Regions from separate parts of the Erwinia sp. L03-1 genome, predicted to be linked through region 2. Evidence: predicted binding sites of a transcription regulator. Region 2 holds the regulator's gene; the other holds the start of a gene.
What was found. The regulator PurR, encoded in region 2, represses purine synthesis genes. The targets are predictions, from matches to a motif close to CANGCAAACGTTTGCNTG.

Region 1 (15,110 bases), 2.3 Mb from region 2:
TGGATAACCAGGCGCTGGCGGAAGCGTTGGAGAAGATATGGCGTCGACACTGTCGCCTGGCTCGCGGCTCCTGATTGGGCTGATTCGCGTCTATCAGCGCGTAATCAGCCCTCTCTTAGGACCCCACTGTCGTTTTCATCCAACTTGCTCTCAATACGGTATTGAGGCATTGCGCAGGTTCGGCGTAATAAAAGGCAGTTGGTTGACGACGAAACGCGTATTAAAATGCCATCCTTTAAACCCGGGTGGTGACGATCCGGTGCCGCCAAATAACCATTGATACCAGAGAACATTAACGATGGATTCGCAACGCAATCTTTTTCTCATCGCTTTTCTGTTCGTGTCCTTTATGATCTGGCAAGCCTGGCAAACGGACCATGCTCCGCAGCCTGTGCAGACCCAGACCACACAGAACACGACCAGCTCAGCCGGTGATGCCGCCAATCAGGGTGTACCTGCCAGCGGCCAGGGCAAAACGATCACCGTTAAGACTGATGTCCTGTCTTTACATATCAACACCCGCGGTGGTGATATCGAGCAGGCACTGCTGCTGGCTTACCCTGACAAACTGGGTTCTTCACAGCCATTTGAGCTGCTGGAAACGACCCCAGGTTTTCTGTATCAGGCACAGAGCGGTCTGACCGGTCGTAACGGCCCGGATAATCCGGCTAATGGCGCACGCCCACTGTTTACTGCCTCTCAGGATAACTATGAGATGGCTGACGGCCAGAGCGAACTGCGTATCCCGCTGACGTTCACTGCTGAAAACGGCGCGACCTACACCAAAACCTTCGTATTTAAGCGCGGTGACTATGCGGTCGGCGTCGATTATCAGGTTAACAACACCACCCAGCAGCCGCTGGAAGTGGCGATGTTCGGCCAGCTGAAGCAGACCATTGACCTGCCTAAGCATCGTGATACCGGCAGCAACAACTTTGCCTTGCACACCTTCCGTGGCGCGGCTTACTCCAGCAGTGAGACTAACTACGAGAAGTACAAATTCGACAAAATCAGCGATAACGAAAACCTGAGCACCACTACCAGCAACGGCTGGGTAGCGATGCTTCAGCAGTATTTCGCCACCGCGTGGGTACCGCGCACCGCCGGAACCAATACGCTGTACACCAGCAACCTCGGTAACGGTATTGCCGCCGTCGGCTACAAGTCTGCGCCCGTCACCGTCGCGCCAGGCTCGCAGCAGAATCTGGCTGCCACGCTGTGGGTTGGCCCGGAAATTCAGGACAAGATGGCCGCGATTGCGCCGCATCTGGACCTGACGGTTGACTACGGCTGGCTGTGGTTTATCTCTCAGCCGCTGTTTAAGCTGCTGAAGTTCATTCACAGCTTTATCGGTAACTGGGGCTTCTCCATCATCGTTATCACCTTTATCGTGCGTGGCATCATGTACCCACTGACCCGGGCGCAGTACACCTCGATGGCGAAGATGCGTATGCTTCAGCCGAAAATCCAGGCGATGCGTGAGCGTCTCGGTGACGACAAACAGCGTATGAGTCAGGAGATGATGGCGCTGTACAAGACCGAGAAAGTAAACCCGCTGGGTGGCTGTCTGCCGCTGGTTATTCAGATGCCAATCTTCCTGGCGCTGTATTACATGCTGATGGGCTCCATTGAGCTGCGCCATGCGCCGTTTGCCCTGTGGATCCATGACCTCTCTGCACAGGACCCGTACTACATCCTGCCGATCCTGATGGGCATCACGATGTTCTTCATCCAGAAGATGTCGCCGACCACCGTCACCGACCCGATGCAGCAGAAGATTATGACCTTTATGCCGGTCATCTTCACCGTGTTCTTCCTGTGGTTCCCGGCAGGTCTGGTACTGTACTACATCGTCAGTAACCTGGTGACCATCCTCCAGCAGCAGCTGATTTATCGCGGCCTGGAAAAACGTGGCCTTCACAGCCGCGACAAAAAGAAAGCATAAGAACGCTGTCCGGTCATTGCGCGGCATGCAGGCGATAAGGAAAGAGTGGGGCCGATGGACAGGCCGGGCGTTACAACACTAACGCGCCTGCACCGTGACAGATGAAGGATGGTAGAATAAGGCGGTCAACTGACCGCCTTATTTTTTTGCCTAAACGAGAGTGGATTATGAGTCAAAGCGAAACTATCGTCGCCCAGGCGACGCCGCCCGGCCGGGGTGGTGTGGGTATCCTGCGTATCTCCGGCAGCCAGGCGGCCGACGTGGCGCAGGCCCTGCTGGGCAAGCTGCCCAAACCGCGCTACGCCGATTATCTGCCCTTCCGCGACCTGGACGGCAGCACGCTGGATCAGGGGATCGCCCTGTGGTTTCCCGGCCCTCACTCCTTTACCGGCGAAGACGTCCTGGAGCTACAGGGCCACGGCGGCCCGGTGATACTTGACCTGCTGCTACGGCGTATCCTGTCGATGTCGAACGTGCGCATCGCCCGTCCCGGCGAGTTCTCCGAGCGTGCGTTTCTGAACGATAAGCTCGATCTGGCCCAGGCAGAAGCGATTGCCGACCTGATTGATGCCAGTTCCGAACAGGCGGCGCGCTCGGCGGTGAACTCGCTCCAGGGGGCATTTTCACTGCGCGTTAACCATCTTGTGGAAGCACTTACTCACCTGCGGATCTACGTCGAAGCGGCTATCGACTTCCCGGATGAGGAGATCGACTTCCTCTCCGACGGGAAAATCGAGGCCCTGCTTAACCAGGTGATTAGCGACCTTGAGGCCGTCCGGGCCGAAGCGCGTCAGGGCAGCCTGCTGCGCGAAGGAATGAAGGTGGTGATAGCAGGCCGTCCTAACGCCGGTAAGTCCAGCCTGCTGAATGCGCTGGCCGGACGCGAAGCGGCCATCGTCACCGATATCGCCGGCACCACCCGCGACGTGCTACGCGAGCATATCCATATCGACGGTATGCCGCTGCATATTATTGATACGGCGGGCCTGCGCGAGGCCGGCGATGAAGTGGAGCGGATTGGTATTGAACGGGCCTGGCGCGAAATCGAAGGGGCCGATCGCGTGCTGTTTATGGTTGATGGCACGACTACGGCGGCCACCGAGCCTGCGGACATCTGGCCCGACTTTATTGCCCGCCTGCCCGCCGCGCTGCCGATAACCGTGGTACGCAATAAAGCGGACGTCACCGGCGAAGCGCTGGTAATGACGACAGTGAATGGTCACTCACTTATCCGCCTCTCGGCCCGCACCGGCGAGGGGATCGACCTGCTGCGCGACCATCTGAAAGAGAGCATGGGCTTTGCCGGTAATATGGAAGGTGGCTTCCTTGCCCGCCGTCGTCACCTTCAGGCGCTGGAGTTAGCGGCCACTCACTTACTTGACGGCCGCGAGCAGCTGGTGGGGGCAAAAGCGGGCGAGCTACTGGCGGAGGAGCTGCGTGCCGCCCAGAACTGCCTGAGTGAGATCACCGGCGCGTTCACCTCCGATGACCTGTTAGGCCGGATTTTCTCCAGCTTCTGCATTGGGAAGTGAGACGGAGTCTCTAAGTTAACAGATGTAATTTCTGCCCGAGTTCAGGCTCCCGGCAATCTTCAATGATCGTGACAGAGCTAAGACTGGCTGCTTAGCTTTGCACTGCAAAATTGAATCCGGCAGCCTGCTATTCCATGCGTTTAATCGCTTTATGATAGTTTTCATATAAAAACCTGTAATAATTATATATTAGTATATATTTGGCACTACTCAACATCCATACAATAAAGGAAAGAAAAATGCCAGCGAGCGCTGTTAACCAAAACACTCCACTCACTACGAAAATGGTGGTAAATCGGAGAAATAAGTGTAGGAAGGAACAAAAAAATATTACGTGGGAGATCTCAGAAATAAAAAACACTCAAGCTATTCTAGCTTGCAAAATTGATCCCTATAAAAAGACTATTTCCTCTAATGATTTATCCCTGATAGAACTTAATAAGGTAGCAGATAAGTACGGTAAACATGCCCGCGTGCGGCTGAAAGAAGATCATTTTAAATATGGGGAGCCTCGTAATTTATTAAAAAAATTATTTCATGGATATCGATATAAAATAGAATGTAGAGATGCCGTAAAAAAAATAAACCCCCGCACCAATAAGCTCTCAGCTGAAAAAATAAACCCCCGCACCGATAAGCTCTCAGCTGAAATTGCAATTAAAACTATCGAGAAAAAAAACAATAATCAAATGAGCGAGAGGGATAAATTAATAAAAGAGTACAACATAAACGTCATCAAAATTAAAGAATTAACGGAAAAAGGAAAACATATTAGCCTGGAACTGGATGAAATAGGGGAAACATATAGAGAATTAACAAAAGATAAGCGAGAAGGAGACATTAAGCGGGAAGATTTTTCAACAATCTATCAGAGTAACGCGGGTTGTAAAGCGATCAACCATGAAGCGCGTCACCAGTATGGCCTGATGCGCGAAGGTGGCAAATTGAACGGCAATAAAGTTGTTAATGAATATCGTAAAGCCTTTGGTGATAACATTTTTTACCGTAGAGGAGCAGAGGTTAAAAGAATGATCATAAATAGATGTGCTCAGTTACCCCAACTGGTAAAAAACGCCATTGATGATTTTTATACCCCTTCAAATGAAATGAATACCACCTACCGTGGGCAAGGAATGACGGATGATTCGATTGAAACTTTAGTCAGTCAATTTAAAACCGATGTGCAAAATAAAACTTATACTGTTTATCAGACCGGACAATTCTTTTCCACCTCCAGCGATGAAAAAAAAGCTAATGATTTCGCTAACCGCAGTCAGAGTAGCGTTAAAGTGATGTTCAAGGTGAGAGGCAACAGCGGCAATGATATATATGTTCAAAATGGCATGGCATTTGATAAAGGTGAGGGAGAAATACTGTATTCTCCTAAGGCTCATTTCATAGTTACCAAGATGAAAATTATATCATCGAATGTTTACAATTTCACCCTAAAAGAGGTCGAAAGAGTCGACAATGCAAAGTTCCTTCCAAGATAATTGTTCATGATGAAAAATATTTACTTCTAATATACTTCGAGTGCAGGATAGTTTCACCGATCCTGTGCTCGTGTCATCATCCGTAATTTCATGGATAATTAAGGATGCTTTTTATTCGTATTGTTCAGGCCATGGATCTGCTGGGAGAGTTTGGATATCTAAACCCTGCACGTTAAAAGCGTTTTCTAACGAAATATACGCTAGCTCACTCACCGCAGTAAACAGTATAAGCCCTGTGCGGCTGATCCCATAATTTACTCCCCGGGATGATATTTATAAAAACGACGCGATTCCTGGGTACCATTAACCCTGGTATTTATGGGTGTTCAAAGAAGGTAATATGATCCATCAAGGAACCCCGCCGGAAGGGCATCAGGCTTATTGCAGTGAGTCGTCGTCTTACCCTACAGGTGCAGCTCGGCAAACTGGCCGCACTTTTCCGTAAACAAACTTAATTCATCCCTGCTGAATATTGCTGAAACGAAGCAGTTCGTTATTACACTCGTCAGAAGTTCCAGATTATGACCGGCCCGCCTGCGCAGGCTGAATCCGGAAAGTCGCGGCTACTGCAATGATAATTACGGTAGTTACTGTCCCATGATCGCCTAACGCGAAGCAAAGTATTCACCCTGCCGCGCCAGCCAGCCTGCGCCGCTGAGGGCATCGCCCAGCGGCGGTACCAGCATCGCCAGAATGTCGGGCGCAAGCCAGGGCTGGACAGGTTCTGCCAGGCCGCCCATTAACGCCAGACGACCGCCAACGGCCCCCATCAGTCGCCGCACCAGCAGCGCGATATCATCAGCAGTTTGCTGTATCAGCTGGTCTGCGTGGGGATCGCCTGCCTGCGCCGCCGCGAACACCTCCGGCACCACGCTGCCCCAGTCGGCGGGCATTGCCCGCTGCGTCCACAGCAGCATGGCTTCCGGGCTGCGATCAAACCTGCCCATCACGCGGTCGGTGAACGCCGTTTCGGGCACAATGCCCTCATGAGCCAGCAACGCCAGCCGCAGGGTGCGGCGTCCCAGCTCGGCACCCGATCCGTGATCGGATAGCGCAAAACCCCAGCCGCCTACCCGGGAAAAGCGCTCGCCATCCCATAAGACGCCCTGACTGCCGGTGCCGACGATCAGCGCCGCGCCGGGCGCGCCCTGATGTGCACCCAGACAGGCAATATCCACGTCGCCCACCACCCGCAAAGAGGCGCAGACGGGCTGCCAGTCGGCAAGGCGGGCTTTGACCGAGGCGACATTGGCCCCCGCAAGACCGGCAACCATTGCGGTTTGTGCCCGCGCGGCGGGTGGCAGCCCTGCCGCCGTCATCACCCGCTCTGTCAGTGCCTCCACGCTTGCCAGCGCCGCCTCAAACTGTGACCAGACGTTGGCGGGCCCGCCAACCGCTTCGGCCAGCAGATGATTCTGACGGTCAGTGAGCCGGGCGCGACATCGCGTACCGCCGCCATCAATACTCAGAAAATAGTGAGGTTGCACAGGTTTTTTCTCCCCTCTCGCGCCCCAGGTGATCCAGCGTTATGGTGCAAATCCTGAGTTAAAACAGGCTGAACCGCAATCAAAACATCGTCTGCGGAGAACAGTGGAGCGAGGCAAAAGTGCCAATAATCCGAATTTATCCCGAACCCGGCAAAGCGACGTGTAATCGCTTAAGAAAATTCTTACAATAGCGAAGACGACCCCCGACCATTATCATGGAGTGACCAATGGCATGTCATTTCGCGCGCTGGACGCCCGACTGGGCCGGGATACCCGCGCAGCACCTCCCGCCCACCCTGATCCGCTATGCTGCCGGGCTGCCTGACAGGCGTCGAAGGCGCTATCTGGCTTCCCGCACGCTGCTGGCACAGCTGATGCTGCACGTTTATGGCATAACTTCCCTGCCCGAGCTTACCGTGACGGCCAGTGGCCGCCCCTGCTTTGTCGATCCGCAGCTTCCTGATTTCAGCATCGCCTATACCGGCAATATTGTCGGCATCCTGCTGGCTGATGAAGAGGGTGCAGTTGGGCTGGCAATGGATATTTTTCGGGCCCACAGTCGGCAGTTGCAGAAACAGTTTTCCACCCTCTTCTCTTCGGGCGAAAAAGCGTGGATTAACGCCCAAAACGATCCGGATGAAGCGGCGGCCCAGCTATGGATGATAAGGCAGAGCATACTGAAGCTTCCGGATAATGACCAGTCGCAGCCGCTACGGCTGTTTCCCGCATCGGGGCGTCTGCGCTCAGAGGCCTTTCCCGACATTCAGGCCATTTCCGACGCGGAGGAGTTTATGGTCTGGTCCTGCGCACGCACGCCGGGCAGCGAACGCCTGCATCTCTGGCAGTATGAAGGGGGCGATCGCTGGGTTTCTATTACCGCTATCGAGGGGAAGAAGATGGGGCCGCGCACGTTGAAATTAATCAGCTCCCTGCCAGAAAAACGCAGGGAGCCGTAATGACGACTCTTACCGACAGCAGGCAGGTTTACCTGCTGTCCGCGATCTATCTTAGTGTGCGTCAATAAAGACGATCTTGAGAACAAACAGAAGAGTCACGGCGATGACGCAGGGGCTCATTTCACGCCAGCGACCGCTGCCGAGCTTCATCACACAGTAAGAGATAAAACCGAGTGCGATCCCCTCGGTGATGGAGAAGCTGAACGGCATCATGATAGCGGTAACGAAAGCCGGAACGGCTTCGGTCAGATCCTCCCACTTTATCCGCGTCAGGCTTGAGGTCATCAGTACACCAACGTAAATCAGGGCACCGGCTGCCGCATAGGGCGGCACCATACCCGCCAGGGGTGAAAGGAACATCACCAGCAGGAACAGGATCCCGGTGACCACCGCCATCAGCCCGGTGCGGCCACCGATAGCGACGCCCGATGAGCTTTCGATGTAGGCCGTCACCGAAGAGGTGCCGATATATGAGCCAACCACCGAGCTGATGCTGTCGACATAGAGCGCCTGCTTCATACGCGGGAAGGTGCCTTTCTCATCGGTCAGACCGGCTTTATCCGTTACGCCGACCAGCGTACCGGAGGAGTCGAACAGATTCACCAGCATAAAGGAGAAGATGATCCCCGCCATGCCGACGTTGAGCGACCCGGCCAGATCGACCTGGCCGATAATCGACGTGACGCCCGTTGGCGCGGAGAATACCCCGTCGTACTTCACATCGCCAATGGCCAGGCCAATCAGCGTGGTCACCACAATGGAGACCAGTACCGCAATATGGATATTGCGTGACGCCAGAATGGCGATAATAAAGAAGCCCAGCGCCCCCAGCAGTACGCTATGGGAGGTTAAGTGGCCGACGGCCACCAGCGTCTCCGGGTTAGCAACCACAATGCCGGCGTTCTTCAGACCGATCATCGCAATAAACAGGCCGATACCGGCGGTAATGCCCACCCGCAGGCTGAGAGGAATATTGGCGATCATCCAGTAGCGGACGCGGAAAATAGTCAGCAGCAGCAGGCCCGTCGCCCCCCAGAATATCGCTCCCATGCCGACCTGCCATGAAATGCCCATGGCCCCTACCACCACAAAGGCAAAAAACGCATTCAGTCCCATTGCCGGTGCCAGCGCAACCGGCAGGTTGGCCACCAGGCCCATCAGAATACTGCCGAACGCGGCAATCAGGCAGGTGGTGACAAACACCGCCTGGGTATTCATGCCCGCTGCACCCAGGATCTGAGGATTCACGAAAACGATGTAGACCATCGTCAGAAAGGTCGTGAATCCCGCAATCACTTCCGTGCGCGCGGTCGTGCCGTGCTCCTGCAGTTTAAAGATCCGCTGTAACAGGCCAGGATTATTCATTGTGTGATTCCAGAACGAAGAGAAGTTATCGTCGGCTATCCTAACCTAAAAATTTAATATTGGTAGACGGCCGGGCGGTTTTTTCGCAACCGATTGCGCCGCATTTACCTTCAGATCGCTGCCGCTAACGGGAATTGACAATTGCAGGTCGCATTTCGGTGTCAGACAGGTAAAGTGGCATGATGATAATGAATACAGGAACCCACCATGTCTGTTAGCTGTGTGTTTTTTGATTGCGACGGGACGCTGGTTGACAGCGAATTACTCTGTGCTCAGGCTTACGTCAACATCTTTGCCCGCTTTGGGGCGGAGCTGCCGCTGCAGGAGATGTTTGAGAAATATAAAGGCGTCAAGCTGTACGAGATTATTCCAACCGTCGCTAACCGGTTTAACCTGACCGTGCCGGTGGAGGAGTTTGAATCCGCCTGGCGGGCAGAAGTTGCCCGCCTTTTTGACCTTGAACTTAAGCCGATATCAGGCGCTTATGCCCTGCTGGAGCAGATAATCGTGCCCGTCTGCGTGGTGTCAAACGGCACCGTGCCGAAAATGCAGCATTCGCTGGGCCTGACGAAGATGCGCCGCTTTTTTGATGACCGGTTGTACAGCGGCTACGATATCAACAGCTGGAAACCGGACCCGGACCTGATGGTCCACGCGGCGAAACAGATGGGCGTACCACTGGACAACTGTATTCTGGTGGATGACTCCGAAGCGGGCGCTAACGCCGGCGTTGCCGCGGGTATCCCGGTATTTTATTACTGTGCGGATGCCCATAATAAGCCGATCGACCATCCGCTGGTGACCGCGTTTGATGATATGGCGCAGCTGCCGGGCCTGTGGAAGGCACGTGGCTGGGATCTGACCACAAAATAAAGGCAGTGAACACCCTAAGCCAGGCGTGTTCACTGGATAAAAATGGGTTATCTTCCGTCAGGAAAGATAAACAGCTTTTCCTCCCGCGAGGGGGTCAGCCCCGAGGGCAGCATCAACTCAGTTCATCTGTTTCCATGCCATCTGCCAGTGCGAACCCACGCCGGGTTCAAACTGGTTTGCGCTCTGGCTCCACTGCTTGCAATATCCGCTGTTGGGGAACGGCAGGCATTCATAAACTTTCTGGTTTTTTTGCTGAATAACGCGCGTCCCGGCTTTATAATCTGAAATACCGGCCGGGAAGACAGGCAGATCGTTTAATTCAGCGTCAGGCCTGGCCTCTGAAGGATCGTTTTCCAGTCTGAATTTAATATATTCTGGCTGCAGAATATCGCCTTTTTCGTTAGTTGCGATAACCTTGAAAATATATTCCCCCGCTTCAACACCATCAAGGTGAATACTCAGCGCCCTGTTGGTATTATTCAGCTCGGATTTAAGATACCCTCTGACCAAATCAGCACTATCGTAAACTTTTGCCTCAATATTCAGCTTACCAGACACATGGACATTAAATTTAACCTCCGATTTCCCGCCTTTGATTTTTTCAGCCGTGAGATGGCTTAAGGTAATACGTTCCTGAATCGCCGGCGCCTGATTTTCCGTATAAGAGAGTGCGAAGCTTTTAACGCTTGAGAGATCGCTACGGGTATAGAGGTTGTTATGTCCGAATACGGGCTCGATAGCTTTCGTGGTGCTGTTCATCACTCCGGCCTGAAGCCGCCCCTGAGATTCTTTGTTAATCACCTCCGCCAGGGCTTTTGACCAGCGATTTTTATCAGTCAAATCTTCGCTGGTAATGTTCAGCTGATACTTAAGAGCGTTTATTATCCCATTGGTATCGAAAAAGCTGACTGAAACAGTATCACCGACCTTAAGGTCCTTGCCGTAAAGCACACCACTCAGCTGCGTCCATTCACTTTCTGCAGGAGTCTGGTTTTGATCGCTGCCGCTGCCAAAGTCCAGATCAATAGCCTGATAGAAGCTGTTAACCGTATCGGCAATATGCCAGACGCCATAAACCACCTGATAGCCGGTACGTTCTGGCACCCTACATTCATGGGTTACGGAGCGTGCAGGTGCCCGATTATTGCCCGGTACGGTACAGAAAGGCGTTAACTCAAAGGCGCTTCTGGTGAGGGGTTTGTTCGCGTCCCAATCCTGCCTGGTGATGTAATAGGTCCAGCTGACGGTTTTATGCGGTGCGGTATGATTCCAGGTAAATTTCTGCTTGCCTGATTTAAACGGCGTTTTCGCCCATGCATCCGCAGACTGACGATCCAGCTGCGCAAAAGTCGGGATACTTGCGCTGGCCAGTTCACCGTCACGTGGGAGCTTAGTAAACGGAAAACCGGAGATTTGTTCGACACTTTGTGGTTCCCAGGTGACATTACCACAGTCCAGGTTTTTGCCCAGTTTACATTGATACGCGCGGCTGGCTGGCTCCTGAATATAACCGTGCGCCCAGGCACCGGTAACCGTCAGAGTGGAAATAGCTAATGCGAGGATCTTTAACTTCATAAATTGCATTCCCTTTAGATAAATATTCATCAGGCTGAAAAATACCGAAAAATCGGATACTCAGTGATTTACCTAAAGGGCTCAAGCAACATCCTCTTAAGCTTGAATAATTATACTTAACTAAGGCCGGAGGGATCAGCTATTGTCATCCGTTAACAGTTTATCCAGCTGATCGCCGCCGATGTGGCGGAAATCCTGCCCTTTTACGAAATAGAAGATGATTTCGCAGATATTCTGGCAGCGGTCGCCAATGCGCTCGATGGCACGCGCGCAAAACAGGGCGGTGAGTACGCTGGGAATGGTGCGCGGATCCTCCATCATATAGGTCATCAATTGCCGCACGATGCCTTCGTACTCCTGGTCGACCTTTTTGTCTTCGCGATAAATTTCGACGGCGGCATTGAGATCCATACGCGCGAAGGCGTCCAGGACGTCATGCAGCATCTGAATAGTATGGTGGCCCAGCGACTCCAGGCTCACCAGCAGCGGTTGATGCTGCTGACCAAACTTCTCCAGGGCGGTGCGGCAGATTTTATCCGCCACGTCGCCGATGCGTTCCAGCTCGGAAATGGTTTTGATGATCGCCATCACCAGCCGTAAATCACTGGCGGTGGGCTGACGCCGGGCAATGATCCGCACGCAGGCTTCATCAATCGACACTTCCATCATATTGACCTGCTGATCGCCCGCAATGACCTGCTTCGCCAGCTCGCCATCCTGGTTATGCATCGCGGTGATGGCGTCGGTAAGCTGCTGCTCCACCAGCCCACCCATGGTCATCACCTGGGTACGGATATGCTCCAGCTCGGCGTTGAACTGCCCGGAGATATGTTTGTTGAGGTTAAGGTTATCCATCGTGTTCTCCCGTCAATCAACCGTAGCGGCCGGTAATATAGTCTTCAGTCTGCTTCTGGTGCGGTTTAGTGAACAGCGTGTCGGTATCGCTGAACTCAATAAGCTCGCCCAGGTACATAAAGGCGGTGTGATCGGAGCAGCGCGCCGCCTGCTGCATATTGTGCGTAACGATCACCAGGGTGTAATCCTGCTTCAGCTCGGTGATCAGCTCTTCGATACGGCCCGTGGAAATCGGATCCAGCGCCGAGCAGGGTTCATCCAGCAGCAGCACTTCAGGGCGAATGGCAATGCCGCGCGCAATACAGAGCCGCTGCTGCTGACCACCGGACAGGCTGTAGCCGCTCTGATGCAGCTTATCTTTGGTTTCCATCCACAGCGCAGCCTTGGTCAGCGCCCATTGTACCCGCTCGTCCATATCGGCACGTGACAGTTTTTCAAACAGGCGTACACCAAACGCGATGTTTTCGTAAATCGACATCGGGAACGGCGTCGGCTTCTGAAAGACCATTCCCACCCGCGCGCGCAGCAGGGCGATATCCTGGCTGGCGGTCAGGATATTCTCGCCGTCGAGCAGGATTTCCCCCTCCGCGCGCTGCTCCGGGTAGAGCGCGAACATCTTGTTAAAGGTGCGCAGCAGCGTGGATTTCCCGCAGCCCGACGGGCCGATAAAGGCGGTCACCTGATTTCTGGCAATATCCAGGTTGATATTCTTCAGGGCATGGAATTTCCCATACCAGAAGTTCATATTTCGCACCTGAATCATATTACTGGAGGAGTTGTCAGCCATTGTTCTTCTCGCATGGTTCATGCCGCCGCAGCCGCACGCTTAATTAATGTTTGCCCCTGGCGAAGACCACACGCGCCAGAATATTCAGCAGAAGGACGCAGAGCGTAATTAACAGTACGCCCGCCCAGGCCAGGCTCTGCCACTCCGTGAACGGACTCATGGCAAATTTGAAGATCGTCACCGGCAGGTTAGCCAGCGGCTGCATCATATCGGTGCTCCAGAACTGATTGGAGAGCGAGGTAAACAGCAGCGGCGCGGTCTCTCCCGCGATACGGGCTATCGCCAGCAGCACGCCGGTAAGAATGCCGGAAACCGAGGCTTTGAGGGTAATCGCCGAGATCATCTTCCATTTTGGCGTGCCCAGCGCATAGGCCGCTTCGCGCAGGCTGTCCGGCACCAGCCGAAGCATATTTTCCGTGGTGCGGATGACGATCGGGATCTGCAGCAGCGCCAGCGCCACCACGCCCGCCAGGCCGGAAAAGTGCTGCATCCGCGCCACCACCAGCGTGTAGACGAACAGCCCCACTACAATAGAGGGTGCGGAGAGCAGAATATCGTTAATGAAGCGGATAACCTCCGCCAGCCAGGATTTACGGCCATACTCCGCCAGGTAAATGCCGGCCATGATCCCCAGCGGCGTTCCCACCAGCGTTGACCAGAGGATCAGCAGCCCGCTGCCAGCGATGGCGTTCGCCAGGCCGCCACCCGTCGTGTTTGGCGGTGGGGTATTCTCGGTAAATAGCGACAGCGTGAGGCCATCCATACCGCGCGTAACGGTAGCAAACAGGATCCACACCAGCCAGAACAGGCCAAATGCCATCGTCATCAGCGAAAGCGTCAGGGCGATGCGGTTTTTCAGCCGTCGCCAGGCCTGCATCTTGCGGCGCGAGGCCGCCAGTCCGTCAGGGGTATGCATGTCCAGCGCGGTCATGAGCGCCCTCCTTCACTTTTCGCCAGGCGCAGGATCATTAGCTTAGAGCAGGCCAGCACGATAAAGGTAATGACGAAAAGGATCAGCCCCAGCTCCATCAGCGCGGCGGTATGCACGCCCGATTCGGCTTCGGCAAACTCATTCGCCAGCGCCGAGGTAATGCTGTTGCCCGGCATAAACAGCGACGGACTGTCGAGCTGGTAGGTGTTGCCAATGATAAAGGTCACCGCCATGGTTTCACCGAGCGCGCGTCCGAGGCCAAGCATCACCCCGCCGATCACGCCGTTTTTAGTAAACGGCAGCACCACGCGCCAGATAACCTCCCAGGTGGTACAGCCAATGCCGTAGGCAGACTCTTTCATCATCACCGGCGTCTGTTCGAAGACGTCGCGCATGACCGATGCGATATAGGGAATGATCATAATGGCGAGAATAATCCCGGCGGCCAGAATGCCGATGCCGAAGGCCGGACCGGAGAAGAGTGCGCCGACGATGGGGATATTCGCCATCAGATCGCCGAGCGGCGTCTGGAACCAGGTGGCAAACAGCGGAGCAAAGATAAACAGGCCCCACATGCCATAGACGATGCTCGGGATCGCGGCCAGCAGTTCAATGGCCACGCCGAGCGGACGGCGCAGCCAGTTAGGCGCCAGCTCGGTCAGGAACAGGGCGATACCGAAGCTGACCGGTACGGCAATGATCAGCGCAATAAGTGAAGTGACGACGGTGCCATAAATCGGCACCAGCGCACCAAACTGTTCGTTGGGCGCATCCCAGGTTTTGGTCCATAAAAAGGCGAAGCCAAACTTCTGGATACTCGGCCAGGAGGAGATAATAAGCGAGACGATAATGCCGCCCAGCAGCAACAGTACAATCAGCGCCGCCAGCTTAACCAGCGCGCTGAAGATAATATCGCCCCGCCTGCCGGGAGGCCTGAATGTCGGCGTGGTTGCAGCCATAGCGTTCTCAGTAAGTGAAGTGTAGGGGCGGCCCAGGGCTCGCCCCATACCGGGGTCAGTCAGCGAGCCCCTTGATTAAAAGAGGGCCTTGCCTGAGCTGTCTTTAACGTCGGTTTTCCATGCGGCGCGGATCTGCTTAACCACCGCATCCGGCAGCGGCGCATAGTCGAGGCTGGTGGTGGTTTTGCTGCCGTTTTTGTAGGCCCAGTCGAAGAATTTCAGCACGGCTGCGCCCTTGTCGGCGCTATCCTGCACTTGATGCAGCAAAATGAAGGTGGTGGAGGTAATCGGCCAGGCATTTTCGCCCTTCTGAAACGTCAGATCCTGAGCAAAAGAGCGCTGCCAGTCTGCG
Region 2 (15,110 bases):
CGCTTAACGTATTGCGCATTCAGGCCTTCTGGAGTCACTATCGCTTTCGACGGCAGAACAACGTGCTTAACTATGTTCTGCACCAGCAGCTCAGGCTGACCAGCGTGATTTCCAGCCTGCGGCGCATGCTGCTGAACTGGCCGGACGCGCCCCCCGGGCTGTTCAGTGCCCTGCAACAGTTGCTAAACGAGCTGGCAAAGTCAGACTGTGACAAATTTCGCCTGGCGCGCATTCTCCAGTCCGCCGCGCCTGCCGACCCGGCGGATTATCGCCATCACGCTTTCTGGCATCGTCTGCGCTACTTCTGCTGGATGTACCTGAATATCAGCCGCTGGCTGCGACAGTTTGAGCATGCGGATAGGGATGCGCGCCTTTCCCCCCCTCCCGTCCCCTCGCTGGCGCGTCACACGGACAGCGCAGAGGCGGGCTGGAGCGCCTTCCGTACCTTTGTGGTTATTGTTCTCGGCTGCGCGTTTACGATCGCTACCCAGTGGGAATCGGGCGAGGCGGCACTGACGCTCGCGGCAATCAGTTGCGTGCTGTACTCCTCGGTGCCCTCACCGGCCAGCAGCGTCTCGCTGCTGCTGAAAACGCTGCTGTTGCTGAGCGTGTTCAGCTTTGTCATAAAATTTGGCGTTATGGTGCAGATTGATGTGTTGTGGCAGTTTTTGCTGCTGCTTTTCCCCCTGTTGATTACGCTACAGCTCTTTAAGCTCCAGCAGAAGGAGCGGGCCGCGCTGTGGGGCCAGCTGATTGTGTTTATGGGATCCTTTATCTCCGTCACCAATCCCCCCTCCTGGGATTACCAGCAATTTATCAATAATAACCTGGCGAAAGTGTGCGGGGTGATGCTGGCATGGCTGGCTTTTCAGATCCTGCGCCCCAGCTCGGATAAGCGACGCAGTCGTCGTCATATTCGCGCGCTGCGCCGCGATTTTCTCGATCAGCTCAGCCGTCGCCCCCGACTCAGTCAGAACCGCTTTGAGTCGCTTATCTACCATCGGGTGAACCAGCTGAGTGCCAGTCGCGACGAAAATGCCCGGCTGTGGCTGCTGCGCTGGGGGGTGGTGCTGCTTAACTGCTCACATATTCTCTGGCAGCTCCGGGAGTGGCAAACCGCGTCGGCTGGCTTAAACCGGGAGCGGGAGGCAACACTTCAGGATTTGCAGAGCATAATCAGCGCGCGCGGCGTACGCCATCGCTCGCTGGCTGAGACGCTCGCCGGCCTGGAAGAACGCGTTACCACGCTGGCGGCGGAGGGCGGGCGGGAAGAGACGGTGCTGGCGGGGATTATCTGGCGCCTTTACTGCTCACTTTCACAGCTACAGCAGGCCCTGCCTGAACAGGCCAGTGCCAACAGCGCATAAGCTTACGGAACAGGTAGCCTCTGCCGCCGCCTGCCTGCAGGGAAGATGTCCGCCCGAAATATTCCCGCTCAGAATAATGTGGGTTGTTCAGGCTCGTCGGGTTCGTCACGTTTTCCGGCGCGCTGCGCGCGTAAATAGCGCTGACGACAGAGGCGCAGCACCTCGCGCTTCTGCGCGTCGCTCATCCGTCCCCAGTTGAAGCGTTCGTCGCGGCTGCGCAGGCAGCCTGTGCAATACCCCAGCCGGTCTGCCTGGCAAATACCCCGACACGGCGAGGGAACGGGAAAGAGTTCCAGCTGTTCTGACACCGCACCTCCTGATGATAAACCTGTCTCAATTGAAGATCGGTTATCGCAGCTTCGCAAGCAGCGGGAAAAAAATAGTCGTAAATCTGATGTTTTTCGCGATATTCCCGGTCCAGTCTGCCAGAATGCTAACGCCACTTTTTATGCCGGGCCTTGTTATCGCTGGATATTAGTTAAGGTTTCACTAAGTTTGCAGCGATATTATCCCGGCAGTTTAATTTGTTATCGGATAATCATGAAACTCCTGTCCCGGTTACGTTGTAACGAAAATGCATTTAATATCTACGCTGCGCTTTTTTTTACCGTCGTGCTTAATGCCGTTTTTATGAGTCATGCCTGGGAAACCATCCCGTATATCACCCTGCATGACTACCTTTTCGCGGCGACGCTGCCGCTGGTGCTGTTTTGTGCCTTCCTGTTCATTTTCAGTCTGATCGCGCTGCCGTGGATACGAAAACCGTTAGTAGTGGTGCTGGTGCTGGCCAGCGCGGCGGCCAACTACTTTATTTACAGCTTTGGTACCGTCATTGATACCAATATGATTCAAAACGTTTTTGAAACCGACGCTCAGGAGGCGACCGCTCTCTTCACCCTGCGCTATATGGTATGGATGGCAGCCTTTGGCCTGCTCCCGGCGGCAATTTTTACCCTGGTACGTATCAGCACCCGCCGCCCTGGCTGGATGAATGCGGTGCATCGCGTGGTCACTGCCCTCGCGTCGGTTGTTATTATCCTGCTGGTGGCTGCGCTGTTTTATAAAGACTACGCGTCGCTTATTCGTAATAACAAAGGGCTGGTCAAGATGATTACGCCTGCCAACGTTATTAGCGGCGTCAGCCACTATGCGGATAATCGCTGGTTTGCGGGCGATCAAAAGCTGGTGAGAATCGGCCTGGACGCGCACAAAGGCCCGCTAATTAAGGCGGAGCAAAAGAAAACGCTGGTGGTGTTTGTCTTAGGCGAGACGGGCCGCGCCGAAGACTTTTCGCTTGGCGGCTATGCCAGGGAGACCAATCCGAAGCTGGCGCGTGATAATGTCATCTATTATCCCAATGCCAGCTCCTGCGGCACGGAAACCGCTATCTCCGTGCCCTGCATGTTCTCCAATATGCCGCGCGCCCACTATGACGCCAGTCTGGCCCATCACCAGGAGGGCGTACTGGATATTATGGCCCATGCAGGCGTTAACGTACTGTGGCGCGAAAATGACGGCGGCTGCAAGGGTGCCTGCGACCGCGTGCCGCATACCGATATGACGAAATGGAAGGTCAGTGAACTGTGCCGGAGCAATTTTTGCCTCGACGACGTGCTGCTTCACCGCCTGAATAACTATATCGACAGCGTAAAGGACGACACGGTGATTGTGCTTCATCAGATGGGTAGCCACGGCCCGGCCTACTATCAGCGCTATCCCGCAGAGATGCGCCGGTTTACGCCCACCTGCGACAGTAATCAGATCCAGGACTGCGATCATCAGGCGCTGGTTAATACCTACGACAATTCGATCCTCTATACCGACTCGATGCTGGACAGCACCATCACCCTGCTAAAGTCGTGGAGCAGCAAATACAATGTGGCGCTGGTTTATCTCTCCGATCACGGTGAATCGCTCGGCGAGCATGGCATGTATCTGCACGGCACACCCTACGTTTTTGCGCCCAGCCAGCAAACTCATATCCCTTTCCTGCTGTGGATGTCAGACGACTATGCCCGCACCTATGACATTAACCAGACCTGCCTGCGGCAGAAAGCAAAGTCTGACGCGGTTTCACAGGATAATATTTTCCACACGCTGCTGGGGATGATGAATGTGCAGACCCGTGAATATCAGCCGACGCTGGATATGGTAAAAGCCTGTCAGTCTTAACGTTTGCGCGGGGGCGGATAAATCATTCCCTGCCCCCGCCTGCGGATCGGACGTGCAGTCAGGTTTGTAACAGACCGATCGGTCTGTTAAGGTAGAAAGATGAAAACGGCCCGACATGACACACGTGAACATATCCTGACCACTGGCGAAGCGCTTTGCGTGCAGCGCGGCTTTAACGGTATGGGACTGATTGAGCTGCTGAAAGTGGCTGAGGTGCCTAAAGGGTCGTTTTATTACTATTTCCCCTCGAAAGAGGCTTTTGGCGTGGCCATGCTGGAGCGTTATTTTGCGGCCGGACATGCTCACCTGCGCGATGCGCTTGACGCACAACCGGGCAATCAGCGACAGTCCGTGCTGGATTATTATCATCATTCCCTGACCCGCAGTCAGGAGATGGGTTTTACCGGCTGTCTGTCAGTGAAGCTTTCTGCCGAAGTTTGCGATCTCTCTGAACCGATGCGTAATGCACTGGATGCGGGCTCAAAGGCGCTGATATCTACCCTGGCGGGTGCGCTTGAGCGTGCCGTACACCAGGGCACACTGTGCCTTGACTATCCCGCCAGAGACTGTGCACAAAATGTCTATACGCTCTGGCTCGGCGCAAGCCTGCAAAGCAAAGTTTCCCGCGACAGCGCGCCACTCTTCAGTGCGTGGCAGGAAATGAAAAGAATGCTGCCCGCGCCCGCTTAAAAAAAAACACCTCAACTAGTCGACCGGTCTACCAGGAGTAATAATGGAACTTAAGACGCTTTTTACCCCCTTAAAAACCGGCGCGATTACCGTGTCGAACCGCGTGTTTATGGCACCGCTGACGCGTCTTCGCAGTATCGAGCCGGGTGATATTCCTACCCCGCTGATGGGCGAGTACTATCGCCAGCGCGCCAGCGCTGGCCTTATCATCACCGAAGCGACCCAGATCTCCGCTCAGGCAAAAGGCTATGCGGGCGCGCCGGGTTTACACTCATCTGAACAGATTGCAGCCTGGAAGAGTATCAATCAGGGTATCCGCGATGAGGGCGGCCACAGCGCCGTTCAGCTGTGGCATACCGGCCGCATCTCTCACACCAGCGTACAGCCCGGTGACGAGGCCCCGGTCTCCTCTTCAGCTATTAATGCCGATACCCGTACTTCATTACGTGATGATACCGGCGCGACCATCCGCGCGGCGACCTCCACGCCCCGTGCACTGACGCTGGATGAAATCCCGGGCATTGTGAATGATTTCCGTCAGGCGGTCATCAACGCCCGTGAAGCGGATTTTGACCTGGTGGAACTGCATTCTGCCCATGGTTATCTGATCCATCAGTTTCTCTCCCCGGCTTCTAATCAGCGCGCGGATGGCTACGGCGGCAGCGTAGAAAATCGTACCCGCTTTGCGCTGGAAGTGGTGGATGCAGCGATTGCGGGCTGGCGCGCCGATCGTATCGGCATCCGCATCTCCCCGCTGGGTCCTTTTAATGGACTGGACAATGGAGAAGATCAGGAAGAGGCGGCGCTGTACTATATTGGCGAACTGGCCAAACGTAAGCTAGCCTACCTGCATATTTCCGAACCTGACTGGGCAGGCGGCAAGCCTTACAGCGAGGCGTTCCGCAAGGCCATTCGCGCCGTCTATCCGGGAGTGATCGTCGGTGCCGGCGCCTATACGGCGGAGAAAGCCGAAACGCTGATTGAGCAGGGGCTGATAGATGCGGCTGCCTTTGGCCGCAGCTATATCGCCAATCCCGACCTGGTGGCGCGACTAAAGTCCAGCGCGCCCCTGAATGAGCCTCGCCCGGAGACCTTCTACGGCGGCGGCGCTGAGGGTTACACGGATTACCCTGCGCTCGGGGATTAAGGCTTTAGCCTCAGGGCTGCCTGGATTACGTCCGGCTGCGAACGCCGCTATACTGAATATTTACCGTTGTCGGATGATAACGCTTACCACATATTTACCGTTATCGGATGATAACGCTTACCACAAGAGGATGTTATGCGCTTACTTCACACTATGCTCCGCGTTGGCGATTTGCAGCGTTCAATAGATTTTTACACCAACCTTCTGGGCATGCGCCTGTTGCGCACCAGCGAAAACAAAGAATACAAATACACGCTGGCTTTTGTGGGCTATGAGGAAGAGAGCGAAGGGGCAGTGCTTGAGCTGACCTGGAACTGGGGCGTTGAAAAATATGACCTCGGCGATGCTTATGGTCACATCGCGCTGGGCGTTGATGACGTTGCCGCCACCTGCGATCGCCTTCGTAAAGCAGGCGGCAGCGTGGTGCGTGAAGCCGGCCCGGTAAAGGGTGGCTCAACCATTATCGCTTTTATTGAAGATCCGGACGGATACAAAATCGAGCTGATTGAGAACAAGCACGCCGGCCACGGCCTGGGTAACTGATACCCGCGGGTGCTTTCGGGCACCCTCTCCCCCTCTTCCCCTGCTGCATCCCGTACTGAAATTTGCCATAATACGCGCTGCATTTTTTCGCCTGTGAGATCCTGATGTCTGAATCGAACGAACTTAACGCCCTGAGCAGCCGTTTTCGCGGTTTTTATCCGGTGGTCATTGATGTGGAAACCGCCGGGTTTGACGCTAAAACCAATGCGCTACTGGAAGTCGCCGCCGTCACGCTGAGAATGACTGAGGATGGCTGGCTGGAGAAAGACGAAACGCTTCACTTCCACGTTGAGCCGTTTGAAGGATCTATCCTGATGCCAGAAGCACTGGCGTTTAACGGCATTGACCCCGGCAATCCGCTGCGCGGCGCGGTCAGTGAATATGAGGCGCTGCATGCCATTTTCAAGATGGTGCGTAAGGGCATCAAAGAGCGGGGCTGCAATCGCGCCATTATGGTGGCCCATAATGCGACCTTTGATCTTAACTTTATGAATGCGGCGGCGGAGCGGTCAGGCCTGAAGCGTAATCCGTTTCATCCCTTCGGGACCTTTGATACCGCTGCGCTGAGCGGGCTGGTGCTGGGACAAACGGTGCTGGCTAAAGCCTGCCTCGCGGCCGGTATGCCTTTCGATAGCAGCCAGGCGCACTCCGCGCTGTACGACACCCTGCAAACCGCCGATCTGTTCTGCGAGCTGGTTAACCGCTGGAAGCGACTGGGTGGCTGGCCGCTGCCCATTGCCGACAGCGAGGCATAAAAAAAGCGGGGATCGTCGATCCCCGCTTTGCAAACCCAGCGAAAACTTACTCAGCCGCGTCAGACGGATATTTTTGCACCGTCTCTTTAATTAGCTGCAACAGTTCACCGCGCTGATACATCTCGATGATGATATCGCATCCGCCCACCAGCTCACCGTCGATCCACAGCTGTGGAAAGGTCGGCCAGTTAGCGTATTTAGGCAGCTCGGCACGAATATCCGGGTTCTGCAGGATATCAACATAGGCAAAACGTTCGCCACAGGCTGACAGCGCCTGAACGGCCTGTGCTGAAAAGCCACAGCTTGGCAGTTTCGGAGAACCTTTCATATACAGCAGAATCGGGTTTTCTGCTATCTGGCGCTCAATTTTCTCAACAGTACTCATAAATGCCTTCCTATAACGGATACTTCGTGTTTATTTATTGTAGCGACTCTGGCCCCCTGATGAAAACGACATTTTCAGTAAGGGAATTATCCTGGGGGTTCCGCGTGGCGAATTATCCAGCGGTAAAAACAACAAAATAACATTTGCCTGAGCCTGACGCCGCTGCTGTCACGGCTTACCCCGGGTTGATGAGCACATAACCAGCTGATTATGCTGAAATTGCCAACAATTACTTGTTGTACATCATTGAAACAAAAAAGACCTTACCTTTTGTTAAAGAGTTAGATTAGAATTGCGCTCACTTGTCTGCCGTATAGCAGATATCCTAATTTAGCCGAGCTTCTGCCTCTGGCGGGAGCATAAACAGTTAATGGTAACGATGCGTTTACTTATCACGCTCCTGATGCTGGCCTTCGCGCAGCTCTTTTTTAATGTGGCGCACGCATCGCCACATGCTCCAGTTAATGCAAACCACCATAAGGTGGAAGGCAGTGCCGCCCGTGAGGACGATCGTCGTAAGCGGCGGCAGGTGAAGGGTAGCGTAACGAAAAAAGTTAAAGAGTCCACCCGCAAGTCACGCCGTATACCCGCCACCCGCCTTAAGGCCAAAAAAACGCTCGCGCCGCAGCCTGTATCGTCCCACTCCCGGAAATCTGGCCTCAGGCACAAAGCCGCTTTGCAGGCCAGTCTGGGTAAAAAGCATTATGGTCACCGTCGTGGCAAATCCGTCGAGCAGGGTGAAGAACTGACCGCCGAGGTACTTAGCGCCCCACTAAAAATGAGCAAGGCACACCGGGCGCGTTATCAAAAAGCGCGTCAGACGGCGATGAACAAGCTGATGGGCCAGCTGGGTAAACCCTACCAGTGGGGCGGAACATCGCCTAAAACGGGCTTCGACTGTAGCGGCCTGGTGTGGTATGCCTACAAGGATCTGGTTAAGTTTAAGATCCCCCGCACCGCCAATGAGATGTATCACCTGCGCGATGCGGCGAACATCAAACGCGGCGAGCTGGAGAAAGGCGACCTTGTTTTCTTCCGCATTAACGGACGCGGCACAGCGGATCACGTAGGCGTTTATCTTGGCGGCGGGAAATTTATTCAGTCGCCTCGTACCGGAAAAGATATTCAGGTTAGCGCGCTGGCTGATGAATACTGGCAAAGTCACTACATCGGCGCACGTCGGGTGATGACACCCAGAACGATCCGCTAATCTCCGCGTCGCGTAGTGAATATAAAAAGGCCGATCTGACGATCGGCCTTTTTTTTTAGTGCATGACGGCGGTAAAGCTGAAAATAATAATCATTAACAGCGCGCTAACGGTGGTTAGCAGAGACAATTTCAGATCGGTGTCCACAGATACTCCTTTATACCCTTACAGTTTGTGTCACCATCAATTTTCCCACACCCGGCGGTAAAAATCTCGTTTTCTCTGCTCAGCCTTGTTAGAATTCCATTTCGTTGCGCAACGGGTTGCGTTCGCGGTCTGCAACCGACGCAACAGGCCTGGCTGACTGCCCCCTTTTCCTTACTGACGCCACCGAATATTCATAAAAAACGGCGACGGATTTTGCCGTTTCAGGCAATCGTTTAACAATATACTTATCAGCAAGTTGCGGTAAGTACAGGAGTAGTGATTTCATGGCAACAATCAAAGATGTGGCTAAACGCGCCGGGGTGTCGACCACCACGGTGTCCCACGTCATTAATAAAACGCGCTTTGTGGCCGAAGCCACGCGGGAAGCAGTATGGACTGCCATCCGCGAACTGCATTATTCGCCAAGTGCGGTCGCCCGCAGTCTCAAGGTTAATCACACCCGGACCATCGGCCTGCTGGCAACGTCCAGCGAGGCACCCTACTTTGCCGAGATTATTGAAGCCGTGGAGAACAGCTGCTTTGCCAGCGGTTACACCCTGATTCTGGGCAATGCGCACAACGATCTGGTCAAACAGCAGGCGTATCTGTCAATGATGGCGCAAAAGCGCGTCGATGGCCTGCTGGTGATGTGCTCCGAGTATCCTGATGAACTGATCCAGATGCTTGAAGATAACCGAAATATTCCTATGGTCGTCATGGACTGGAGCGAGTCACGCGGTGATTTTACGGATACGGTGCTGGATAACGCCTTTGAGGGCGGTTATCTGGTAGGCCGCTATCTGATTGAGCGCGGCCATCGCGATATTGGCGTCATTCCCGGTCAGCTGGAGCGTAACACCGGCGGTGGCCGTCATGCCGGTTTTCTAAAGGCGCTATCCGAAGCGGGGATCACCCTGCGCGATGAGTGGCTGGTACAGGGTGATTTCGAACCCGAATCTGGCTATCGTGCCATGCAGCAAATTTTATCCCAGAAGCAGCGGCCTACCGCCGTATTCTGCGGCGGCGATATTATGGCGATGGGGGCGATTTGTGCCGCTGATGAGATGGGTCTGCGCGTTCCCCAGGATATCTCGGTCATCGGCTATGATAACGTGCGCAACGCGCGCTACTTCACCCCGGCCCTGACCACCGTTCACCAGCCAAAAGAGAGGCTGGGCGAAACGGCCTTTGAAATGCTGCTGGATCGTATTACCAGCAAGCGTGAGGAGCCACAGACGATTGAAGTTCATCCCAGCCTGATCGAGCGTCGTTCAGTGGCGGATGGTCCCTTTGTAGACTATCGCCGCTAACGCCATTAGCCGCCTGCTCATTCCTCTGCCCCCTCGTTCAGCCACTCATTATTGAGCGTCCCGGTGTCGCCAAGATAGTCGAGCAGCCAGCCCAGCGCGGGGCTGGCCTGCTGCTGCGACCAGCTGACGCAGCAGGGGCTGTCGGGGAATGTCGCGGTAAGCACAAGTTCAGTTAATGCGCCGCTGCTCAGCAGCGGACGGGCAAAATGTCCTGGCACCATTCCGACGCAAAGCCCGCCCAGCAGGCAGTCCGCAGCGCTCTCCCAATCGGGCACCACCAGCCGACGCTGATTATCCAGCGTCCAGGTAGTGCGCTTGGGCAGCGCGCGGGATGTGTCTTCCAGCGTCAGAGAGGGCCATTCGCGGATGGCTTCCTCGCTGACCGGTCCTGAGATTTCTGTCAAAGGATGGCGGGCGCTAACCACACAGCGCCAGTTCAGCGCGCCCATATTGCGAAAGGCAAAGCGCCCGCCAACGGGTATTGCCTGAGTTGCGCCAATCGCTACATCTACCCGGCCATCCGCCAGCGCATCCCACACGCCATTAAACACCTCCGGGGAAAGGTGTAATTCCATATCCGGGAAATGACGGTAGAAATCGACAACCAGCTGCCGGGTGCGCTGGGGTTTCACTATCCTGTCTACGGCGATATTTAGCTGCCCGCGCCAGCCGTTTGCTACCTGCTGGCACTGACGCCGGGTGGCAAGCATTTTTTTGATTACGCTCCGCCCCTCCTGAATGAAGTAGCGTCCCGCCTCGGTCAGTTCGACATCGCGATGACGGCGTGTAAACAGCGGAACGGCCAGCCACTCTTCCAGCTGACGTACGGTATAGCTGATAGCGGAGGGGACCCGGTGCAGCTCAGCAGCCGCGGCGGTAAAGCTGCCGTTTCGGGCAACGGCATCAATCACTTCGAGGGAATGTTCTGACCACATTTTTTGCCTGCAAATTTTTTGAACGCAATGGACAAATATTAGCGTTTCACAACGACTCTGGCACGCATTTACACTCTGCGCCGTTATATTCTTCTGAAATTAAGAGCAAAAAAATGCCTGCAAAACTTTTTACCCTTTACCTGGCGCTGCTTAGCGTCATCGGCTTTCTGGCCACCGATATGTATCTGCCTGCCTTTACGCTGATGCAGCAGGATCTGCAAACCGACGCGGGAGCGATCGGTGCCAGCCTGAGTCTCTTTCTGGCGGGCTTTGCCTGTGCGCAGCTGATATGGGGCCCTCTCTCCGATCGAATCGGCCGTCGTCCGGTGCTGCTAATGGGTCTGAGCCTGTTTGCCATCAGCTGTGCCGGAATGTGGTGGGTGCACAATGCCACCCTGCTGCTGGTGCTGCGCTTTGTGCAGGCCATTGGCATCTGCGCGGCCGCCGTAACCTGGCAGGCGCTGGTGATTGACCGCTATTCCGCCACCCAGGCCAGCAAGGTTTTTGCCACAATCATGCCGCTGGTAGCACTCTCTCCGGCACTGGCTCCCCTGCTAGGCGCCTGGCTGCTCAACCATTTCGGCTGGCGCGCAATTTTTATTGCCCTGATGGTCATTACGCTACTACTGCTGGTTTGCACGCTCTTTTTGACAGCAACACCACGCGTTATGCCAAAAAACGGCGATAAGAAGACGGGTTTTCTAACCCTGCTGAAATCTCCTGTTTACAGCGGTAACGTGCTGATGTACGCCGCCTGCTCTGCCAGCTTCTTTGCCTGGCTGACCGGTTCGCCGTTTATCTTATCCGCGCTGGGCATGTCACCTGGCAGCATTGGCCTGAGCTACTTCCCTCAGACGCTGGCCTTTCTGACCGGCGGCTATGGCTGCCGAACCCTGCTTAAGCGTACGGAAGGCGGCTCACTTCTGCCCTGGCTGCTTGGCCTGTACAGCCTGAGCATTATTGCATTTTTTATCGCGGCTCAGCAGGCGATCCCCTCTGTGTATGCGCTGCTGCTGCCGTTCTGCGGCATTGCCCTGGCGAACGGTGCGCTGTATCCGATTGTTGTCTCGAATGCCCTGCTTCCCTTCCCACAGGCCAGCGGTAAGGCCGCGGCGCTGCAAAATACGCTCCAGCTGGGGCTTTGCTGCGTGGCCAGCCTGCTGATCTCCTCATTTCTTACCCGCCCGCTGTGGTCTACCTCGCTGGTTATGCTGTCGACTGTCCTATTTGCCATAATCGGCTATATTTTACAGCGTACAAAAGCGGCAGAAACGTCACTGCATCGCGCTGAAAGTAGTCGTTAACCTGCTGAATACTTTTAGTTAGCAACCTAACAATAAACATTTGAATATTGTCAGGGGTGAGCATATACTCGTTTCGCTGGGTAAAAAAATAACAATTTCCGCCTGATAACCCTCCGCTATGCTGGCAGATAACCTGCCAGCAGGGTGAAGGATATCGGGAATACCTGCCAGGCCTCTTATGCTTTTAGCAAGTCTGACGGTTAAACGAGAAATAAAAGGTAAATTTTCAATTCTGACAGGGTAGTCTGGGTTTTAATCCGTGCATCCCCGTTGCTCTACTCTGCTAATATTTATATTCAATCCTCTGTAACGCCGGAAATCAAACGTACGCTAGCGAGTGCGTATTCTCAAAATCCCGTAGGAATTGTTTTTTCTATTTCTCGGGTATCAACCACACAGGGTGATGGAGAGACTATGAGTTCATCGTGTATAGAAGAAGTGAGCCTGGAAGAGAATCAGTGGTACAGAATCGTTCAGGAGATGTTGCGCAGTGCAGATATCGACATTAATGGTACCCGACCGTGGGATATCCAGGTAACCAACCCTGCCTTTTTTAAGCGCGTGCTACAGGAAGGCTCACTGGGGCTGGGTGAAAGCTATATGGATGGCTGGTGGGAGTGTGAAAGAATGGACATGTTCTTTCATCGCGTATTACTGGCGAAGCTCGATGAGAAACTCCCCCATCATTTCAAAGATACCTTACGTATTGCCGCCGCAAGACTAACCAATCAGCAGTCAAGAAAGCGCGCGTGGATTGTGGGAAAGGAACATTACGACCTCGGCAACGATCTGTTTTCTCTGATGCTTGATTCCCATATGCAGTACTCCTGCGGCTACTGGAAGGAAGCCCGGACGCTGGAGGATGCGCAGAATGCAAAATTAAAAATGATTTGCGAAAAGCTGCAATTAGCACCCGGTATGTCCCTTCTGGATATCGGCTGCGGCTGGGGCGGGCTGGCAGAATATGCGGCGCGTCACTATGGCGTTCGCGTTTCTGGCGTCACTATCTCTGCCGAACAGCAAAAAATGGCTCAGCAGCGCTGTGAAGGATTGGATGTCACTATCCTGTTACAGGACTACCGCGATCTGAATGAACAGTACGATCGGATTGTTTCCGTGGGGATGTTTGAACATGTCGGCCCTAAGAATTACGCCACCTACTTTAACGTGGTGAACCGAAATCTGAAGCCGGATGGGCTTTTCCTGCTGCATACCATTGGGGCGAATACGACCGGCGAGAATGTTGATCCCTGGCTGGACAGATATATATTCCCTAATGGTCGCCTGCCCTCGGTAAGCCATATTGCTGAGGCCAGCGAACCTCACTTCGTTATGGAAGACTGGCATAATTTCGGCCCGGACTATGACACCACGTTGATGGCGTGGATTGACCGTTTTCTTGCAGTGTGGCCTGAGCTCTCTGAAAAGTACGGTGAGCGCTTTAAACGCATGTTTATTTATTATCTTAATGCCTGTGCAGGGGCCTTTCGTGCGCGCCATATGCAGCTCTGGCAGGTGATGTTTACGCACGGAATTGAAGGGGGACTTCGCGTCCCGCATTAATCCTGTTCCGCTAAAAGGCCGGCGTAATTTACGCCGGCCTTTTTATGCCTGGCATTTCGCTATGGCGCTTTTATCCGCTAAAGCTTACAGGCTGTTTAACGCAGAGGCGGTTTAGCGTTGCTCTGGAGCGTCCTGAGCGACGGCCTGGCTAAGCAGGGCGTCACGCTGTGCCAGTACGCGTTCGACGGTTTCAATGATCGCCTGAGTGTGCGGATCGATTTCAATATTCACGCGATCCCCCAGACGTTTGGCCCCCAGCGTGGTCCGCGCCAGCGTTTCAGGAATAAGGTGTACGCAGAAACGGGTTTTGGTCACTTCCCCAATCGTCAGGCTTATTCCATCAATGCCAACAAATCCTTTATGCAGGATATATTTCATCTGCTCCGCATCACGCGGTTTAAACCAGATTTCGCGGTTATTTTCTGAGATAAGAATTTTGCAAATCTCTGCCGTGGTCATAATATGGCCAGACATGAGATGACCACCAATTTCATCACTGAATTTTGCTGCCCGCTCGACATTGACATAATCGCCAGTACTGAGATCGCCCAGATTAGTGATGCGCAGCGTCTCTTTGACCAGATCGAAATTTACCCGATCGCCGTTTATTCCCGTCACCGTCAGACAACAGCCATTATGAGAAACGGACGCGCCCAACTCCAGACCTGGCAGCATGTCGGGCGGAAGTCGCACGGTGTGGGTGCGGAAATTAGGCTTCTCGTTAATCGCGAGCAGTTCGGCGGTGCCCTGCACAATACCGGTAAACATGGTTATCACCTCAAATAGAGTATTCTACCTGTTAGTTTGCCCTGGCTTACGCGTAAATCCAAACGCCCACGGTTTTTTTACTCCGACAGTCTGCGCTATTTTTCCGGCTAAGATTGGCTATTTGCTCTGCGATCATTACACTGATCGGCCAGCCCTGCTGTTAAACGTGGTGTTCAGTGCGATATTGCGGCAGCCAGGCTCCCTCCTACATAAATATAAACAGGTGTTCGTGTGCAGAAGTACCTTATTGAGGCGCGTCAGTTATTAGCGCTGGCGATCCCAGTGATCTTTGCTCAGGTGGCTCAGTCCGCTATGGGATTCGTCGATACGATTATGGCAGGCGCTGTCAGCGCCACGGATATGGCCGCGGTTGCCGTGGGCACCTCAATCTGGCTACCCGCCATTCTCTTTGGACACGGTTTGCTGCTGTCACTGACGCCGGTGGTGGCGCAGTATAATGGATCGGGTCGTCGGGACCGTATTGCGCATCAGGTACGCCAGGCATACTGGCTGGCGGCGGTGGCTACCGCCGTGGTGATGGTGCTGCTTTATAACGCCGGTTTTGTCATCCGCAGCATGCACAATATTGACCCGACGCTGGCGGATAAAGCCACAGGCTATCTGCATGCGCTGCTGTGGGGCGCGCCAGGCTATCTGTTTTTTCAGGTGGCGCGCAATCAGTGCGAAGGACTGGCCAAAACCCTGCCCGGCATGATTATTGGCTTCCTGGGTCTGATGGTAAATATCCCGGTTAACTATATCTTTATCTATGGTCATTTTGGCATGCCCGCGCTGGGCGGCGTGGGCTGTGGCGTG

Region 1: AC4PCC_RS22200 (NCS2 family permease) is a predicted target of PurR. The motif match lies at 8,861-8,878, and genes of this name have one in related genera.

Annotation. Positions count from the first base shown of each region.
Region 1 covers NZ_CM178762.1:4,841,328-4,856,437, reverse strand. The annotation lists gene rnpA (ribonuclease P protein component) at 1-74, shown strand, start outside; partial or broken gene yidD (membrane protein insertion efficiency factor YidD) at 38-296, shown strand; gene yidC (membrane protein insertase YidC) at 299-1,945, shown strand; gene mnmE (tRNA uridine-5-carboxymethylaminomethyl(34) synthesis GTPase MnmE) at 2,113-3,477, shown strand; gene AC4PCC_RS22215 (hypothetical protein) at 3,717-4,970, shown strand; gene AC4PCC_RS22210 (glucosamine kinase nucleotide-binding domain-containing protein) at 5,576-6,457, opposite strand; gene AC4PCC_RS22205 (4'-phosphopantetheinyl transferase family protein) at 6,685-7,413, shown strand; gene AC4PCC_RS22200 (NCS2 family permease) at 7,465-8,778, opposite strand; gene yieH (6-phosphogluconate phosphatase) at 8,986-9,651, shown strand; gene gbpA (N-acetylglucosamine-binding protein GbpA) at 9,769-11,226, opposite strand; gene phoU (phosphate signaling complex protein PhoU) at 11,362-12,081, opposite strand; gene pstB (phosphate ABC transporter ATP-binding protein PstB) at 12,098-12,868, opposite strand; gene pstA (phosphate ABC transporter permease PstA) at 12,912-13,799, opposite strand; gene pstC (phosphate ABC transporter permease PstC) at 13,796-14,758, opposite strand; gene pstS (phosphate ABC transporter substrate-binding protein PstS) at 14,834-15,110, opposite strand, start outside.
Region 2 covers NZ_CM178762.1:2,530,863-2,545,972, forward strand. The annotation lists gene AC4PCC_RS11665 (FUSC family protein) at 1-1,367, shown strand, start outside; gene AC4PCC_RS11670 (DUF1289 domain-containing protein) at 1,436-1,675, opposite strand; gene eptA (phosphoethanolamine transferase EptA) at 1,908-3,539, shown strand; gene AC4PCC_RS11680 (TetR/AcrR family transcriptional regulator) at 3,639-4,229, shown strand; gene AC4PCC_RS11685 (alkene reductase) at 4,273-5,376, shown strand; gene gloA (lactoylglutathione lyase) at 5,512-5,919, shown strand; gene rnt (ribonuclease T) at 6,024-6,674, shown strand; gene AC4PCC_RS11700 (Grx4 family monothiol glutaredoxin) at 6,721-7,059, opposite strand; gene AC4PCC_RS11705 (C40 family peptidase) at 7,439-8,269, shown strand; gene cydH (cytochrome bd-I oxidase subunit CydH) at 8,325-8,414, opposite strand; gene purR (HTH-type transcriptional repressor PurR) at 8,699-9,724, shown strand; gene punR (DNA-binding transcriptional activator PunR) at 9,742-10,659, opposite strand; gene punC (purine nucleoside transporter PunC) at 10,773-11,963, shown strand; gene cfa (cyclopropane fatty acyl phospholipid synthase) at 12,378-13,526, shown strand; gene AC4PCC_RS11735 (riboflavin synthase subunit alpha) at 13,638-14,294, opposite strand; gene AC4PCC_RS11740 (MATE family efflux transporter) at 14,526-15,110, shown strand, end outside.